Regions from separate parts of the Acetoanaerobium sticklandii genome, predicted to be linked through region 2. Evidence: predicted binding sites of a transcription regulator. Region 2 holds the regulator's gene; each other region holds the start of a gene.
The links. The regulator HrcA, encoded in region 2, represses chaperone genes, less so after heat shock. The targets are predictions, from matches to a motif close to TTAGCACTCNNNNNNNNNGAGTGCTAA.
Positions count from the first base shown of each region.

Region 1 (5,275 bases), 1.1 Mb from region 2:
GAATTTTAGTTATTTCCTGAGCATTTGGAGCTACTCCTTCTTCATATACTCCGTGGTCACCAGCAAAAGCTATTACAGCTTTTTTAGTAGTGTCATAAAATTCCTGTCCATATATACCAGCAAGCTGAATTGATATTTCTTCTAGCTTTCCTAGACTGCCCTTAGGCTTTATGAGTAAATCTTGTCTTTCCTGTGCTTTTTTCATCATTTCTTCGTCCAAATTTGTTATACTAGCGATAGTACTCTTAAAAAGTTCCATTAATTTACTCCCCTTGTCCCGTATATTTAACGCAAATGATTTGCATCTTTATATTTATTATACTACCGTTAGTCAAGCATGAAAATGGGTAAAAATTAATCAGCGAGGTGAGAAAATGAAACTATATCAAGAAAATAATAAAGTAATAATCGATAAAATCAAAGATTTTGAACCAAAGCATATATTTGAGTGTGGGCAGTGCTTCAGATGGGATAAAGAGGAAGACGGCTCCTACACAGGAGTAGCAAATGGAAAAGTTCTTAATGTAAAGCTAGAGGGAGACACTCTAATACTAGACAACACAAATCTAGATGACTATCATAGAATCTGGCATAACTACTTTGACATGGGTAGAGATTATTCTGCTATAAAAGCAGAACTTGCTCAGATGGATGAACATCTCTACAATGCAACTATATTTGGTCAAGGAATGAGGATTTTGAATCAAGATACCTTTGAAATTGTTATTTCCTTTATAATATCAGCCAGAAATGCCATCCCTATGATAAAAAGAAGCGTGGCATTCTTATCTAAAGCTCTAGGAGAGGAAATCGGAGAATATAGAGGAAAGAAGTATTATGCTTTTCCGACTCCAAAAGCTCTTTCATCTTGTGATGAGCAAGTACTGATTGATTCAAAGGTGGCTTTTAGAAAAGGCTATATAAGAGATGCAAGCTATATCCAGCATTCACTTCAAATGGATATGTATAAGCTAAGGAATCTGCCTACAGATATGGCAAGAAAAGAGCTAATGACAATTCCTGGAGTTGGGCCAAAGGTTTCAGATTGTATTTTGCTGTTTGGACTTTCAAAATACGATGTATTTCCTGTAGATGTGTGGGTACAAAGAGTAATGCATGAGTTTTATATTGAAAAAGAAATGAAGGACCTAAAGAAAATTAGAGAGTTTGGAATAGATATGTTTAAAGACAAATCTGGAATAGCTCAACAATATTTATTTTACTATGCTAGAGAAAAGGGGATAGGGAGGAAGTAAAAATGACATTTACGATATTTTTTGCCATTTTAGCTATCTTTGTATCTCTGCTCATATTCTTTGAAAATCGTGACCCTGCTAAGACTATAAGCTGGCTGCTGGTCATGATTTTTTTGCCTGGTATTGGCTTTGTGCTCTACTTGTTATTTGGTGAAAATTTAAGATCATCTAAGGTCAAGAAAACCAAGGTAGCAGTTGCAAAATTTTTAAACAGTCAAGACATAAAGGGCATGATAAGTCTGCAAATATTAAGTGCAACACAAAAGCAAGCTTTAAAAGACAATGTCATGTTTCACGATTTAGAATCTGAGGGTAAAAAGAAGGTAATGCAGCTGATACTAAACTCAGAAAGATCTCCTTTTACTTTAAATAACAAAGTAGATATATATACAGATGGGCTTGATAAATTCGAGCAGATGTTAAAAGATATCGAAAATGCAAGAAGCTATATTCATTTGGAATACTTTATAGTGAAAAACTCTGAAATAGGAAAAAAACTCAAGGATGCGCTTATAAAAAAAGCGAAGCAGGGAGTGAAGGTTAGATTTATATATGATGAAATAGGGAGCTTCAGGCTCATATTTCATCCTGATTTTGCGAGAGAGATGAAATCGGCAGGAATTGAATTTCGCCCATTTATTCATATTCATTTCCCTTATATTCATAGGAAATTTAACTACAGGAATCATAGAAAAATCTGCGTAATAGATGGAGAAATAGGCTATATAGGAGGCCTCAATATAGGAGATGAGTATGTTCACGAAAATAAGAAATTTGGATTTTGGAGAGACACCCACCTTCGCATAGAGGGAGAGTCTGTATATATGCTCCAAACGATATTTTTAGTAGATTACTATATTGGCAGTGGACAAAAGCTAAATCAGCAGGAATTATTTCCTTCTATGGCATATAAAGGAGATTCTCTTATTCAAATAGTATCTTCAGGTCCTGATAATCAGTATGAAAGTATCTACAATGCTTATTTTTCATCTATAGCCCATGCTAAAAATACAATATATATAGAAACACCTTACTTCATACCTGACGACGCTCTGCTTACAGCACTTAGGACAGCAGTACTTTCTAGTGTAGATGTAAGGATAATATTTCCCTCATTTCCAGACCACAATGTAGTCTACTATGCATCCTTGTCGTATTTAGAAGAGCTTTTGGAGCTAGGATGCAAAGTATATCTCTATGAAAAAGGCTTTATTCACTCTAAGATGATTTTAGTTGATGAGGAAATAGCTTCTGTAGGTACTGCAAATATGGATATAAGAAGCTTTATGATTAACTTTGAGGTCAATGCTTTCATATATGATGAGCCTACAATTTCAAGGCTATATGAGATATTTGAAGCTGACATAAAGGACTCTAAAGAGCTTCTTTATTCAGATTTTAAAGCTCGTCCTATTGTTCAAAAAATCGCAGAATCAGCTGCTAGACTATTTTCGCCGATATTATAAAAAAAATCAAAAAAAGGACTTGAAAAAAATTCAAATATTATATAACATATACTATGTAGTAGCACTCGATATAAAAGAGTGCTAACATTTAAACTAAAATTAAGCGCAAAGCTAGTCTTTGCAATAAAGCATCCCTTTATAGGGAGTATTAAATAATATTATTTAGGAGGGAATGTTTATTATGAAAATCAGACCATTAGCAGACAGAGTGGTAATTAAGATGGTAGAAGCAGAAGAAAAAACTAAAAGCGGTATCGTACTTCCAGGAAGTGCAAAGGAGCAGCCACAAATGGCTGAGGTAGTAGAAGTAGGACCTGGTGGAGTAGTTGACGGCAAAGAAATCAAGATGGAGCTAAAGGTAGGAGATAAAGTACTTTTCTCTAAATACGCAGGAACTGAAGTTAAATTAGATGGACAAGAGTTCACTATATTAAGACAAAGCGATATTTTAGCTGTAGTAGAATAAGAAATTTCACAAATAAAACAATCATAAGAGATTAATCATAAAAAAGTAACTTGATTATAAATTAGGAGGAGTAATATAAGATGGCTAAAGAAATTAGATTTTCAGAAGAAGCTAGAAAAGCTTTAGAAATTGGCGTTAATAAGCTTGCAGATACAGTAAAAGTAACTATTGGACCTAAAGGAAGAAACGTAATTTTAGATAAAAAATTCGGTTCACCACTTATTACTAACGACGGTGTAACTATAGCAAAAGAAATCGAATTAGAAGATCCATATGAAAATATGGGAGCTCAGCTAGTTAAAGAGGTTGCTACTAAAACTAACGACGTAGCAGGCGATGGTACTACAACAGCAACACTTTTAGCTCAAGCAATAATCAGAGAAGGTCTTAAAAACGTAGCTGCTGGTTCAAACCCTATTCTGCTTAGAAAAGGTATCCAAAAAGCTGTAGATACAGCAGTAGCAACACTAAAAGCAAATTCTAGAACAATTGAAAATAAAGAGTCTATAGCTCAAGTTGCAGCTATTTCTGCAGGAGACGATGAAATCGGTAAATTAATTGCTGAAGCTATGGAAAAAGTAGGAAATGACGGAGTTATAACTGTAGAAGAATCAAAATCTATGGGAACTACTCTTGAAGTGGTTGAAGGTATGCAGTTTGATAGAGGATATGTATCTGCTTACATGGTAACAGATGTAGAAAAAATGGAAGCTACTCTTAGCGAGCCTTACATCCTAATCACTGACAAGAAAATTTCTAATATCCAAGAAATCCTTCCAATACTAGAGCAAATAGTACAACAAGGAAGAAGACTTCTTATCATTGCTGAAGATGTTGAAGGAGAGGCTTTATCTACACTAGTTGTAAACAAATTAAGAGGAACATTTGAAGTTGTTGCTGTTAAAGCTCCAGGCTTTGGTGACAGAAGAAAAGCTATGCTAGAAGATATTGCTATCCTTACAGGTGGAAGAGTGATTTCTGAAGAAATCGGCTTAGACCTTAAAGAAGCTACATTAGATATGCTAGGAAAAGCTACTACAGTTAAAATCTCAAAAGAGAACACAACTATAGTAAACGGAGCTGGGGAAGAAAAGGCTATCAAAGATAGAATAGCTCAAATCAAGAGACAAATCGAAGAAACTACTTCTGAATTTGATAAAGAAAAGCTTCAAGAAAGACTTGCTAAGCTTTCTGGTGGAGTAGCAGTTATCGAAGTAGGAGCAGCTACTGAAACAGAACTAAAAGAGAGAAAACTAAGAATGGAAGATGCTCTAAATGCTACAAGAGCAGCAGTTGAAGAAGGTATAGTACCTGGAGGAGGAACAGCTCTAGTTGCAGTTATGGATGAAGTAGAAGCTCTAATTAAAGATGAGCAGACAGCTGAGACTAAAACTGGTATTCAAATAGTTCTAAAAGCTCTTCAAGAGCCACTTAAGCAAATCGCTATAAATGCAGGACTTGAGGGTGCTGTAATTGTTGAAAACGTAAGAAAATCAGATAAAGACCATGGATTCGATGCTCTAAACGAGCAATATGTAAACATGATTGATGCTGGTATTATTGACCCTACTAAGGTAACTAGATCAGCTCTTCAAAATGCAGCATCAGTTGCAGCTACACTTCTTACTACAGAAGCAGCAGTAGTTGAAATCAAAAGTGATGAACCAGCTATGCCAATGGGCGGCGGAATGCCAGGAATGATGTAATCAGTTATTTATATCAAATAAATAGCTCTAGTATTGAAACTTATAACTATATAGATAATCATAAAAATAAAGGTGCGGGAATTTCCGCACCTTTTATAATATATGAAATTACAGATATGATATAATTGCTATATTAGTATAGATATAGAATGAGTGGATACTTGATTATTTATAATTAGTTTAAATAAATTATGCTATTATATATTTCATTGATAGGGCATTTGAATATGGAGGAATTATGGATAAGAAATTTTTGATAGATATGCTAAACAAAGTGAAAACAGATGAAATAGATATTGATACAGCCGCAGAAAAGCTGAGCAGTATTTCGTATGAGGATATAGGGTATGCAAAGGTGGATCATCACAGAAGCCTTAGAAA
Region 1 covers NC_014614.1:325,067-330,341, forward strand. Annotated here, with positions in the region: gene cobT (nicotinate-nucleotide--dimethylbenzimidazole phosphoribosyltransferase) at 1-259, opposite strand, end outside; gene CLOST_RS01575 (DNA-3-methyladenine glycosylase family protein) at 375-1,256, shown strand; gene cls (cardiolipin synthase) at 1,259-2,722, shown strand; gene groES (co-chaperone GroES) at 2,904-3,188, shown strand; gene groL (chaperonin GroEL) at 3,269-4,894, shown strand; gene larB (nickel pincer cofactor biosynthesis protein LarB) at 5,133-5,275, shown strand, end outside.
Region 1: the regulator HrcA is predicted to act here: its motif matches at 2,781-2,807, upstream of groES (co-chaperone GroES).

Region 2 (5,275 bases):
TAACTTTTTTGTTTATTTCATCATCAGAAAGATTAGTACTTGAAGTAATAGTAATTTTTTGTTCTTTACCAGTTCCTAAATCTTTTGCTCCAACATGCACTATACCATTTGAATCTATATCAAAAGTAACTTCAATTTGAGGAATTCCTCTTGGAGCCGCTGGTATATCCATAAGCTGGAATCTACCTAAAGTAACATTATCTCCTGCCATAGAGCGCTCTCCTTGAAGAACGTGTATATCTACTGCTGTTTGATTATCTGCTGCTGTAGAAAATACTTGAGATTTCTTTGTAGGAATAGTAGTATTTCTTTCGATTATTTTAGTGAATACTCCACCTAATGTCTCTATTCCTAGAGATAAAGGTGTAACATCAAGCAATAAAACATCTTTAACATCTCCAGCAAGTACCCCAGCTTGAATAGCCGCGCCTATTGCCACGCACTCATCAGGATTGATTCCTTTATGAGGTTCTTTTCCAGTAAATTTCTTAATCGCTTCTTGAACAGCTGGAATTCTAGTTGAGCCTCCAACTAGGATTACTTTATCTACTTCTGACATAGATAAACCTGAGTCAGCAAGAGCTTTTCTAGTTGGCTCCATAGTTTTTTCTACTAAGAATGCTGTAATTTCTTCAAACTTAGCTCTAGATATATCCATATTAAGGTGCTTAGGGCCTTCTGCAGTTGCTGTGATAAATGGAAGATTAACATTTGTGTTTAAAGTAGATGAAAGCTCTTTTTTAGCTTTTTCTGCAGCATCCTTAAGTCTTTGATGGCTCATCTTATCTTGTCTTAAATCAACACCTTCAGTCTTTTTAAATTCATCTGCTATATAGTTTACTAAAACTTCATCAAAATCGTCTCCACCTAGTTGATTGTTTCCGCTAGTTGATAAAACTTCAAATGTTCCATCGCCGATTTCTAGAATAGATACGTCAAATGTTCCTCCACCAAGGTCAAATACTAGTATTTTTTCTTCATGGTCAGTTTTATCAAGTCCATAAGCTAGTGAAGCAGCTGTAGGCTCGTTAATAATTCTTTTAACATTAAGTCCTGCTATTTTTCCTGCATCCTTAGTAGCTTGTCTTTGTGCATCTGTAAAGTAGGCTGGAACAGTAATTACTGCTTCAGTTACAGTATCTCCTAGATATGCCTCAGCATCTGATTTTAATTTTTGAAGAATAATAGCTGAAATCTCTTGTGGAGAGTAGTCTTTTCCATCTATTGTAACCTTATGATCTCTTCCCATTTCTCTTTTGATAGATGCAATAGTTCTATCTGGATTTGTAACAGCTTGTCTTTTAGCTGGCTCTCCAACTATTCTTTCTCCATCCTTTGAAAAAGCAACCACTGATGGAGTCGTACGCATTCCTTCAGCATTTGGAATTACAACTGGTTCTCCACCCTCCATAACTGATACACATGAGTTTGTTGTTCCTAAATCTATACCTATTGTTTTTGCCATTATTATTTCCTCCTCAATATATTTTGTAAATTTATATCGCTATTACTGATTTAACAAAGTATTTTCATAGCTTCTATTTACTAACCTTTACCATTGATGGTCTTATTACCTTATCCTTTAGCTTATATCCTTTTTGAAGCACATCGATTACCTTGTCAGGCTCATCTGCTTCTTCCTGCATTACTGCATGATGGAAATTAGGATCAAAATCTTGGTTCAAAGCATCAAGCTCTTCTAAACCAAATTTATAAAGAGTATCCATAAGCTGCTTTAGTATTAATTCTACACCTTTATAAAAAGCTGTTTCTGAATTTTCTTTTTCACTTTGTAAAGCACGCTCAAAATTATCTACAATTGTCAGCATCTCAGTTACTATTTTTTCATTTGCAAATACTGTTAGTTCGCTTTTTTCTTTTTCCACTCTTTTTTTGTAGTTCATAAAATCTGCCTGAGTTCTTTGGGCAAGTGCTTTCATCTCTTCAATTTCTTGCTGAAGTTTTTCTATTTGAGCTGTTTCAGCCGATTCTTCTTCATTTATCAAGTCTTCTTGTTCATCAACCTCTCTGATATCATCCTGAGTCATGTCCTGCTCCTTTTGCATTGTATTTGTATTTTCTTGTCCTTCCTCTATGGTGTCTTTATCTTCGTTTAGGGCTTCGTCATTAAGTGACAATTCAAATCCTCCTTTCTTATAACCTCTATCTATATTTAAGTATTGTTCATAAGTTTATTAAGGCGTTTAGTAATATAATTCATGACAGAATAAGCTCTGTCATAATCCATCCTCTTTGGTCCGATTATTCCAAGCTTCCCGATTGTTTTTCCTTTGTATTCATACTCTGTTGTGATAATCGAGCAGCTTCCAAGTACATCATCAATCGAGTCATCGCCTATTATTATATTTACATTGCCTTTTCGTATTCCCTTTTCTTCTAGCAGGCTAGCCACTTCGTTTTTCTGCTCTAAAAGATTTAAAAAAGATTTTGCTTTGCCTATATCACTAAATTCAGGGAAATTAAAAATATTAGTAGCTCCATTTAGTAGTACATTAAAAGAAAGATTTTTATCCATGTTCGATTTCATAACCGTGAACATATCGTCAAAAATCTTATTGTACTCCTTGATTTGATGCTTAATATAATTAATAAAATTCATATCAAAGTCTTCAATTATTTTGCCTCTTATATTGTCATTTAATGTCCTTGATATGAGCTCAAGCTTCTCTTCAGAAACTGGAACACTTAATTTAAACTTGCTATTTCTCACAGTCCCATCTTCCATAACCATTATTAAAACAGCAGTCATAGAATCAATATGAACTAAATTTAATTGCTTTATCTTTTTAGATTTTTCTACTTTTTGTGAGATAGCTACAGATGTATAGTTTGTTATCTGGGTCAGCAGAGCTAAGGAATCCTCAAGTAGTTCTTGTATCTGCTCTATATTCCCAACAAGCGCTCCTTCGATTTCATCCTTTTCTTTTTTATTAAGTCCAATAACACCCATTAACTTGTCTACATACAGTCTATAAGCATCATGGGAAGGAATTCTTCCAGCTGAAGTATGAGGCTGTAATAATAATCCCATTTCTTCAAGGTCTGCCATTTCATTTCTTATAGTAGCAGCACTTACGCCTAATGTTTTATTTTTTGAAATAGTCCTAGAGCCTACGGGTTCAGCCGTCTCTATATATTCTTGAATTATAAACTGTAATATTCTAAGCTTTCTATCGCTCAACTCTAAGTTTGACGCCATACTGTCACCTCGTTTTATCAAACAAATACATCTATATTAAATAATTATTGGTTTATTTGTTAGCACTCATTATGTTCGAGTGCTAACTCTAAATATATAATAACTATTCTGTTTTGAGTTGTCAACATCTTAATATTTATTTTTCTAATATTTATTTTATTTTTTATTTGGATACTGTAGAGTATAATATATCAAGTTAAAATAAGCTTTACCAAAGAGGAGTAATAAATTATGAATTATCCAGAAAAAGAAAAATTAAGTCTATATTTTCATATTCCATTTTGTCTTAGCAAATGCTCTTATTGTGATTTTGTTTCCTTCGCAAATTCCACTGCTTTTCATGAGCCCTATATAAATGCTTTATTAAAAGAGCTACTATTGTATAAATCTACAATTGATAAAAATCAAATCTCAACTATATTCATAGGCGGAGGTACACCCACTAGCTTAAGCGACAATTTATTTGAACTTCTGATTAAAAGCATAGATGAAATACTACAGCTAAATTGCAATTCAAATAATATAGAATATACTATAGAAGCAAATCCTAAAACTATTACTTCAAAAAAAGCTGACACCATGAAGCAATATGGTATCAATAGAGTTAGCCTTGGACTTCAGTCAGCAAATGAAATAGAGCTTAAGGTACTAAACCGAATTCATAGCTTCAAAGATCTTGAAGAATCTATAGATATTCTCAAAGCCCACGGAATTAGTAATATTAACATAGATTTGATGTATGCCATTGCAAATCAAACTATTGAATCCTTTAAAACCTCCATTCAAAAAGTATTAGCTTTAAAGCCAGATCATATATCCTGCTACTCTCTTATATTAGAAGAAGGTACTGCGCTATATAAGCTTCATAAGGAAAACAAGATAACCTTTCCAACCGAGGATGAGGATATAAACATGTATGAGCTGGCAGTAAATATGCTTACATCAGCTGGCTATGAGCATTATGAAATATCTAATTTTGCTCTTTCTGGCAGAAAGTGTAGCCACAATATAACTTACTGGAAAGTCAAGCCTTATTTGGGTTTTGGAGTTTCTTCACATTCTTTTTTCGATAACAGCAGATATTCTAATACCAGTAGCATAGAAGAATACATCGATTTACTATCAAAAAATAGTTTGCCAATAGAAAGCACAGAGCTCATTGATGATACTATGGCCTTTGAAGAATGGATATTTTTAAGGCTCCGAATGAAGGAAGGCATTAATTTTGAAGATATAAATTCAAGATTTAGCATAAATTTTTTAGCAAGTTACAAGCCCAAATTAGATAAACTCTTAAATGAAGGTCTTTTAATTTATGATGCTTCCAAAGTAAGTCTTACATTAAAAGGCTTTGAGCTTAGTAATTATGCTTTTTTAACATTATTATCTTAAACTAAAATTTTTATATTAAACAAAAAAGGAAGTGCTTTTGTAGTAACTGAGAGCAACTTCCTTTTTTGTTTAATACAATACATCTTATAGTATAAAAATGAAATTATTGACTGCTATTTATCTATAGTCATATACTTAATTAACTATACTGCTAGGTAAAACACATATAGCCCAGCAAATAATATAAAAACAGCCAAAATATTTTTTAAATTGTTCGCAAGCTTTATATATTTGGGCTGTGTAACAAGGCTATTTAAAGTAGATACCGAAACTCCAGCAAGAATTACAAGTATACTATTTCCTATGCTGTAAGCCATCAGCATAAAAACTCCTAGCACTGGATTGCCTCTGCTTGCTACAAAAGAAAGAATAGCTGCAAGCACAGGAGTAGCACAAGGCGAAGCTGCAAATCCACCAAATAGACCTAAGGTAAATATGCCAATCAAGCCTTTTCTCACAGGCTTTTCTTCTATACTACAAGCATTTTCCTGTTTTTTGAAATTTATAATCCCAAGTATATTCAAACTACTTCCTATCATAATAAAAGCTAGCACTAGATATATAACCTTCCCATATCCAGAAAAAATCATTCCTACATAAGCTGTCAGAAATCCTAATGCAATAAAGGTTATGCTTAAACCTAAAGTAAATATCAGAGAATAT
Region 2 covers NC_014614.1:1,921,150-1,926,424, forward strand. Annotated here, with positions in the region: gene dnaK (molecular chaperone DnaK) at 1-1,465, opposite strand, end outside; gene grpE (nucleotide exchange factor GrpE) at 1,539-2,138, opposite strand; gene hrcA (heat-inducible transcriptional repressor HrcA) at 2,174-3,220, opposite strand; gene hemW (radical SAM family heme chaperone HemW) at 3,452-4,612, shown strand; gene CLOST_RS09095 (cytochrome c biogenesis CcdA family protein) at 4,756-5,275, opposite strand, start outside.

Region 3 (5,275 bases), 200 kb from region 2:
ACTTTTCCTTCTAGAGCTTCTTTCATAAATGTAAACAGGTCTTTATTTTCTTCTTTTATTTTCTCTGTCTTTTTATTTTCTTCTTCCATATCTATTCCTAAATCCTTGCTAGATACAGATCTAAACTCTTTTTCTTTATATGACATTAGCATCTTGATTGCAAATTCATCAACCTCATCTGTAAAGTAAAGAATTTCATAGCCTTTATCGGTAAGAAGCTCAGTCTGAGGAAGCTTGTCAAGTCTATCGTTTGATTCTCCTGCTGCGTAGTAGATGTATTTTTGATCTTCTTTCATACGCTCTACATACTCATCAAGCGTAACCATTTTCTTTTCAGTAGAAGAGTAGAACATAAGCAAATCTTGAAGTACTTCTTTTTCCATTCCATAGTTGCTGTAGATTCCATATTTTAATTGTCTTCCAAAGTTTTTGAAAAACTCTTCATAGTTTTCTCTGTCGTTTTTAAGTAGGCTAAGTAGCTCACTTTTTACTTTATCTTTGATTTTCTTAGCTATTAGCTTAAGCTGTCTATCATGCTGTAAAAGCTCTCTAGAGATATTTAGAGATAAATCCTCAGAATCAACCATCCCTTTTACAAAGCTAAAGTAATCTGGAAGAAGATCAGAGCATTTATTCATTATCATTACTCCACTAGAATATAGCTCCAAACCTTTTTCATATTCCTTGGTGTAAAAATCAAATGGCATTTTTTCTGGGATATATAGTATAGCGTTATATCTCACAGCTCCATCAGCACTGATATGAACGTACTTTAGAGGCTTATCAAATCCATAATGCTTTTCTGAGTAAAAGTTTTCGTAGTCTTCTTTAGTAAGCTCACTTTTATTTTTTCTCCATAGTGGCACCATGCTGTTTAGGGTTTCTTCTTCTACTACCTCTTCAAATTCTTCTTCACTGCCTTCTTTTAGCTTGCTTGTTTTCATATCCATTTTTATAGGATATCTCACAAAATCAGAATATTTCTTAACAATAGAGCGAAGTCTATATTCATTAAGGTAGTCGTCATAGCTCTCGTCTTCTGTATTTGGCTTGATATGAAGAATAATTTCAGTTCCTACTTCAGCCTTATCAGCATCTTCTATAGTGTAGCCTTCTGCTCCAGTTGATTCCCATTTGTAGCCCTTTTCTTCGCCTAGAGCTTTACTAATTACAGTTACTTTGTCAGCAACCATAAACGCAGAGTAAAATCCTACTCCAAACTGGCCTATAATATCAAATCCATCTTTAATTTCATTTTCTTTTTTAAATGCAAATGAGCCACTTTTTGCTATTACTCCAAGGTTTTCCTCTAGCTCATCTTTTGTCATACCAATTCCAGTATCACTGATTTTTAGGATTCTATTATCCTTATCAGCTTCGATTTTGATAAAATAGTCATCCTTTGAAAAACTGATATTTTCATCAGTAAGAGCTTTGTAGTATATCTTGTCTATAGCATCGCTAGAGTTTGAAATTAACTCTCTTAAAAATATTTCTTTGTGGGTGTAAATAGAATTAATCATCAAATCAAGCAGACGTTTGGATTCCGCTTTAAATTCCTTTTTTGCCATTCATATAACTCCCTTTCACTTGATATTTATATTTAAGATTTTTCGTTATAGTTAGCACTCACTTAATTCGAGTGCTAACTATAATTTACCAAAAAAAATAGATTTGTCAATAGCTTATTTAAGCTCTAACAAATCTTATGTTCCCTCAAACAATTATACTTCTACACAATAAACACTTTATATTCCAAGAGTAAAATTGTCTTTAGTTTTATAATTGAATAATTTTTATATAGTAAATCTAAATACATAATTCGTTTATTCATTTTATCTCTGATTTCATTTGCTTAACAAATTCTCCTACATATTTGGCCGAATTTATAGAATGCTTTTCTATTATTTTAACAATTGCACTTCCAACAATAACTCCATCTGCAATTTCTAATATTTTTGACACCTGGGATGGAGTTGATATCCCAAACCCAACTGCACACGGAATATCTTTGTTTAATTTTGCTATATTAATAATTTTTTCCAAATCAGTTGTTATGTTGGTTCTTTCTCCAGTAACTCCCATGGAAGAAACTATATATAAAAAGCCTTCTGCTTCTTTGGCTATCATCGATATCCTATCTTCAGAAGTTGGTGCTATCATTGAAATAAGGTTAACTTCATATTTTTTACAAAAAGGATAGAATTCATTTTTTTCTTCGTAAGGAAGATCTGGTACAATTATTCCCTCAATTCCTATTTCAGAACATCTTTTTATAAACTTTTCTGCCCCGTATGAAAATATAACATTAGCATATGTCATAAATACAAGTACTGTCGAAAGATTCTTTTTAACCTCTTGTACAAAATCTAATATTTCATCAGTCGTTACTCCATTTAGCAGCGCTCTTGTATTTGCAGATTGAATAACCTCCCCTTCTGCTGTAGGGTCAGAAAAAGGAATTCCAAGTTCTATTATATCTGCTCCATTTTTAACTAGCTCAAAGATTATCTCTCTTGTAGTTTCAAGATTCGGGTCTGCACAAGTTATAAATGGTATAAATGCCTTTTTATTTTTAAATACTCTTTCTATATTATTCATTCAGAAATATTCTCCCCTCTATATTTTGCAATTGAAATACAGTCTTTATCTCCTCTACCAGATAGATTTATTACTACTATCTTATCTTTATCCATATTTGGCACAATTTTCATTGCATGCGCTATTGCATGTGAAGATTCTATCGCAGGTATTATTCCTTCTATTTTAGAAAGATATTCAAAAGCATCTACCGCTTCATCATCTGTGATTGCTACATACTTCACTCTTTTTATATCACTTAAATATGCATGCTCTGGTCCTATTCCTGGATAATCAAGTCCAGCAGAAATTGAATATACTGGTGCAATCTGTCCATACTCATTTTGACAAAAATATGATTTCATTCCATGAAATATCCCTATTTTACCTGTATTTATAGTTGCTGCTGTTTCAATTTTATCTATTCCAAGTCCTGCTGCTTCACAACCAATTAGTGCTACATCTTTGTCTTGAATAAAATCATAAAATGCACCTATAGCATTACTCCCTCCTCCAACGCAGGCTATAACTGCATCTGGAAGCCTTGATTCTTTTTCAATTATTTGATATTTTATTTCTTTTGATATTATTGCTTGAAAATCTCTTACAATTACAGGAAACGGATGTGGTCCCATTACTGAGCCTAGACAATAATGAGTATCCTCTATATTACTTACCCACTCCCTCATCGCTTCTGATACAGCATCTTTAAGTGTCTTTGTCCCTGATTTTACGCTTACAACTTCTGCTCCTAGGAGTTTCATTTTATAAACATTTAGCGCCTGCCTATTTGTATCTTCTTCTCCCATAAACACAACGCACTTCATCCCCATAAGAGCCGCAGCAGTTGCAGATGCGACTCCATGCTGACCTGCACCAGTTTCAGCAATAATTCTTTTTTTTCCCATTTTTTTGGCAAGAAGTGCTTGTCCTAAAACATTATTTATTTTATGAGCCCCTGTATGATTTAAATCTTCTCTTTTTAGATAAATCTTGGCTCCTCCCAAATCTTCTGTCATTTTTTTTGCATAATATAATCTACTTGGCCTTCCTGCATATTCATTTAATAGAACTGTTAGTTCTTTATTGAAATCTTCATCTTCTTTGTAATAATTATATGCTTTTTCAAGTTCATTTATAGCATTCATTAAAGTTTCAGGTATATATTGTCCCCCATGAATTCCAAATCTTCCATTTGATTTAATCATTTTATTTCTCCTTTTATTTTATATATCATAAAATCATACCTTCAAATTCAACTCTTTTCTTTACATCTTTCATAAGTTCTTCGAATTCATTTAAATCAAGCGATTGCTCTCCATCACAAAGCGCTGCTTGAGGGTTATTATGAGTTTCTATCATTAATCCATCTGCACCTACAGCAATTGCTGCTTTTGACAACGGAGCAACTAAAAAATTTATTCCAGATGCATGACTTGGATCTACAAAAACAGGTAGATGTGTTTTTTCCTTAAGTATAGCTACAGCAGAAAGATCAAGAGTGTTTCTTGAAGCCTTCTCAAAAGTTCTAATTCCCCTTTCACAAAGTATTACATTTTTGTTTCCCTCTGACATAATGTATTCTGCACTCATAAGTAATTCCTCAATAGTATTTGCCATACCTCTTTTAAGCAATACAGGTTTATTAGTTTTTCCTACAGCTTTTAAAAGATCAAAGTTTTGCATATTCCTAGCTCCTACTTGTATTATGTCTACTTTGTCAAATAAATTCAGCTGAGTTTGGTTCATAATTTCTGTTATCACTGGAATATTGCATCGTTCTTTTGTTTCTATGAGAAACAATAAAGCTTCTTCTCCTAAACCTTGAAATGAATATGGAGATGTTCTAGGCTTAAATGCTCCTCCTCTTAAAATTTTAGCTCCACTTTTTTTTACTGATTTTGCAATTAAGTTCATTTGTTCTCTTGTTTCAATAGAACATGGGCCTGATATTACTGTAAAATTTCCTCCTCCAATCTTTATATCACCAACATTTATAACAGTATATGGTGCATTATTTTCCCTACTATGTATAAATTTCATAACTTACCTCCTTGCAGCTATAACAAATTTTTTTATTTCATCTAAGTCTTTTTTTGAGTCAACTTCTACTCCAGAGCTTACATCAACTGCATATGGGTTAACTATACTTACTGCTCTAGCTACATTATCAGCATTTAAGCCTCCTGCTAAAAAAAATGGTCTATCAAGTTCATATATTATAGACCAATCAATACAAATACCACTTCCACCACTTCCACCATCGAGAAGAATATAATCTGCTGATGATTTTTCTGCTTTTATTAAATCTTCACTTGAATTAACTTGAAAAGCCTTTATTATAGATTTATCTGTGATTTTTTTTAAATCTAGAATATACTTTTCATTTTCATTTCCATGTAACTGAATCATATCTATGATATTATTATTTGCTAGTTCTACAATATATTCGATAGGCTTATCAACAAAAACTCCTACAGCTTTTATGGTTGGTGATAGCTTGTTTTTTAATTCTTTGGCTTTAATTGCTGTAATAAAACGAGAGCTTTTTTCTACAAAAACAAATCCTACATAATCAATATCTACGGAATTTACATATTCAATATCTTCATTATGTTTCAAGCCACATATTTTAATTTTTAAATTGCTCATTTTTTCCCTCTCCAGCTATCTATTAATTTGGACTTATTATCCG
Region 3 covers NC_014614.1:2,121,830-2,127,104, forward strand. Annotated here, with positions in the region: gene htpG (molecular chaperone HtpG) at 1-1,571, opposite strand, end outside; gene trpA (tryptophan synthase subunit alpha) at 1,831-2,601, opposite strand; gene trpB (tryptophan synthase subunit beta) at 2,598-3,788, opposite strand; gene aroF (3-deoxy-7-phosphoheptulonate synthase) at 3,814-4,623, opposite strand; gene CLOST_RS10045 (phosphoribosylanthranilate isomerase) at 4,627-5,232, opposite strand; gene trpC (indole-3-glycerol phosphate synthase TrpC) at 5,229-5,275, opposite strand, start outside.
Region 3: the regulator HrcA is predicted to act here: its motif matches at 1,623-1,649, upstream of htpG (molecular chaperone HtpG).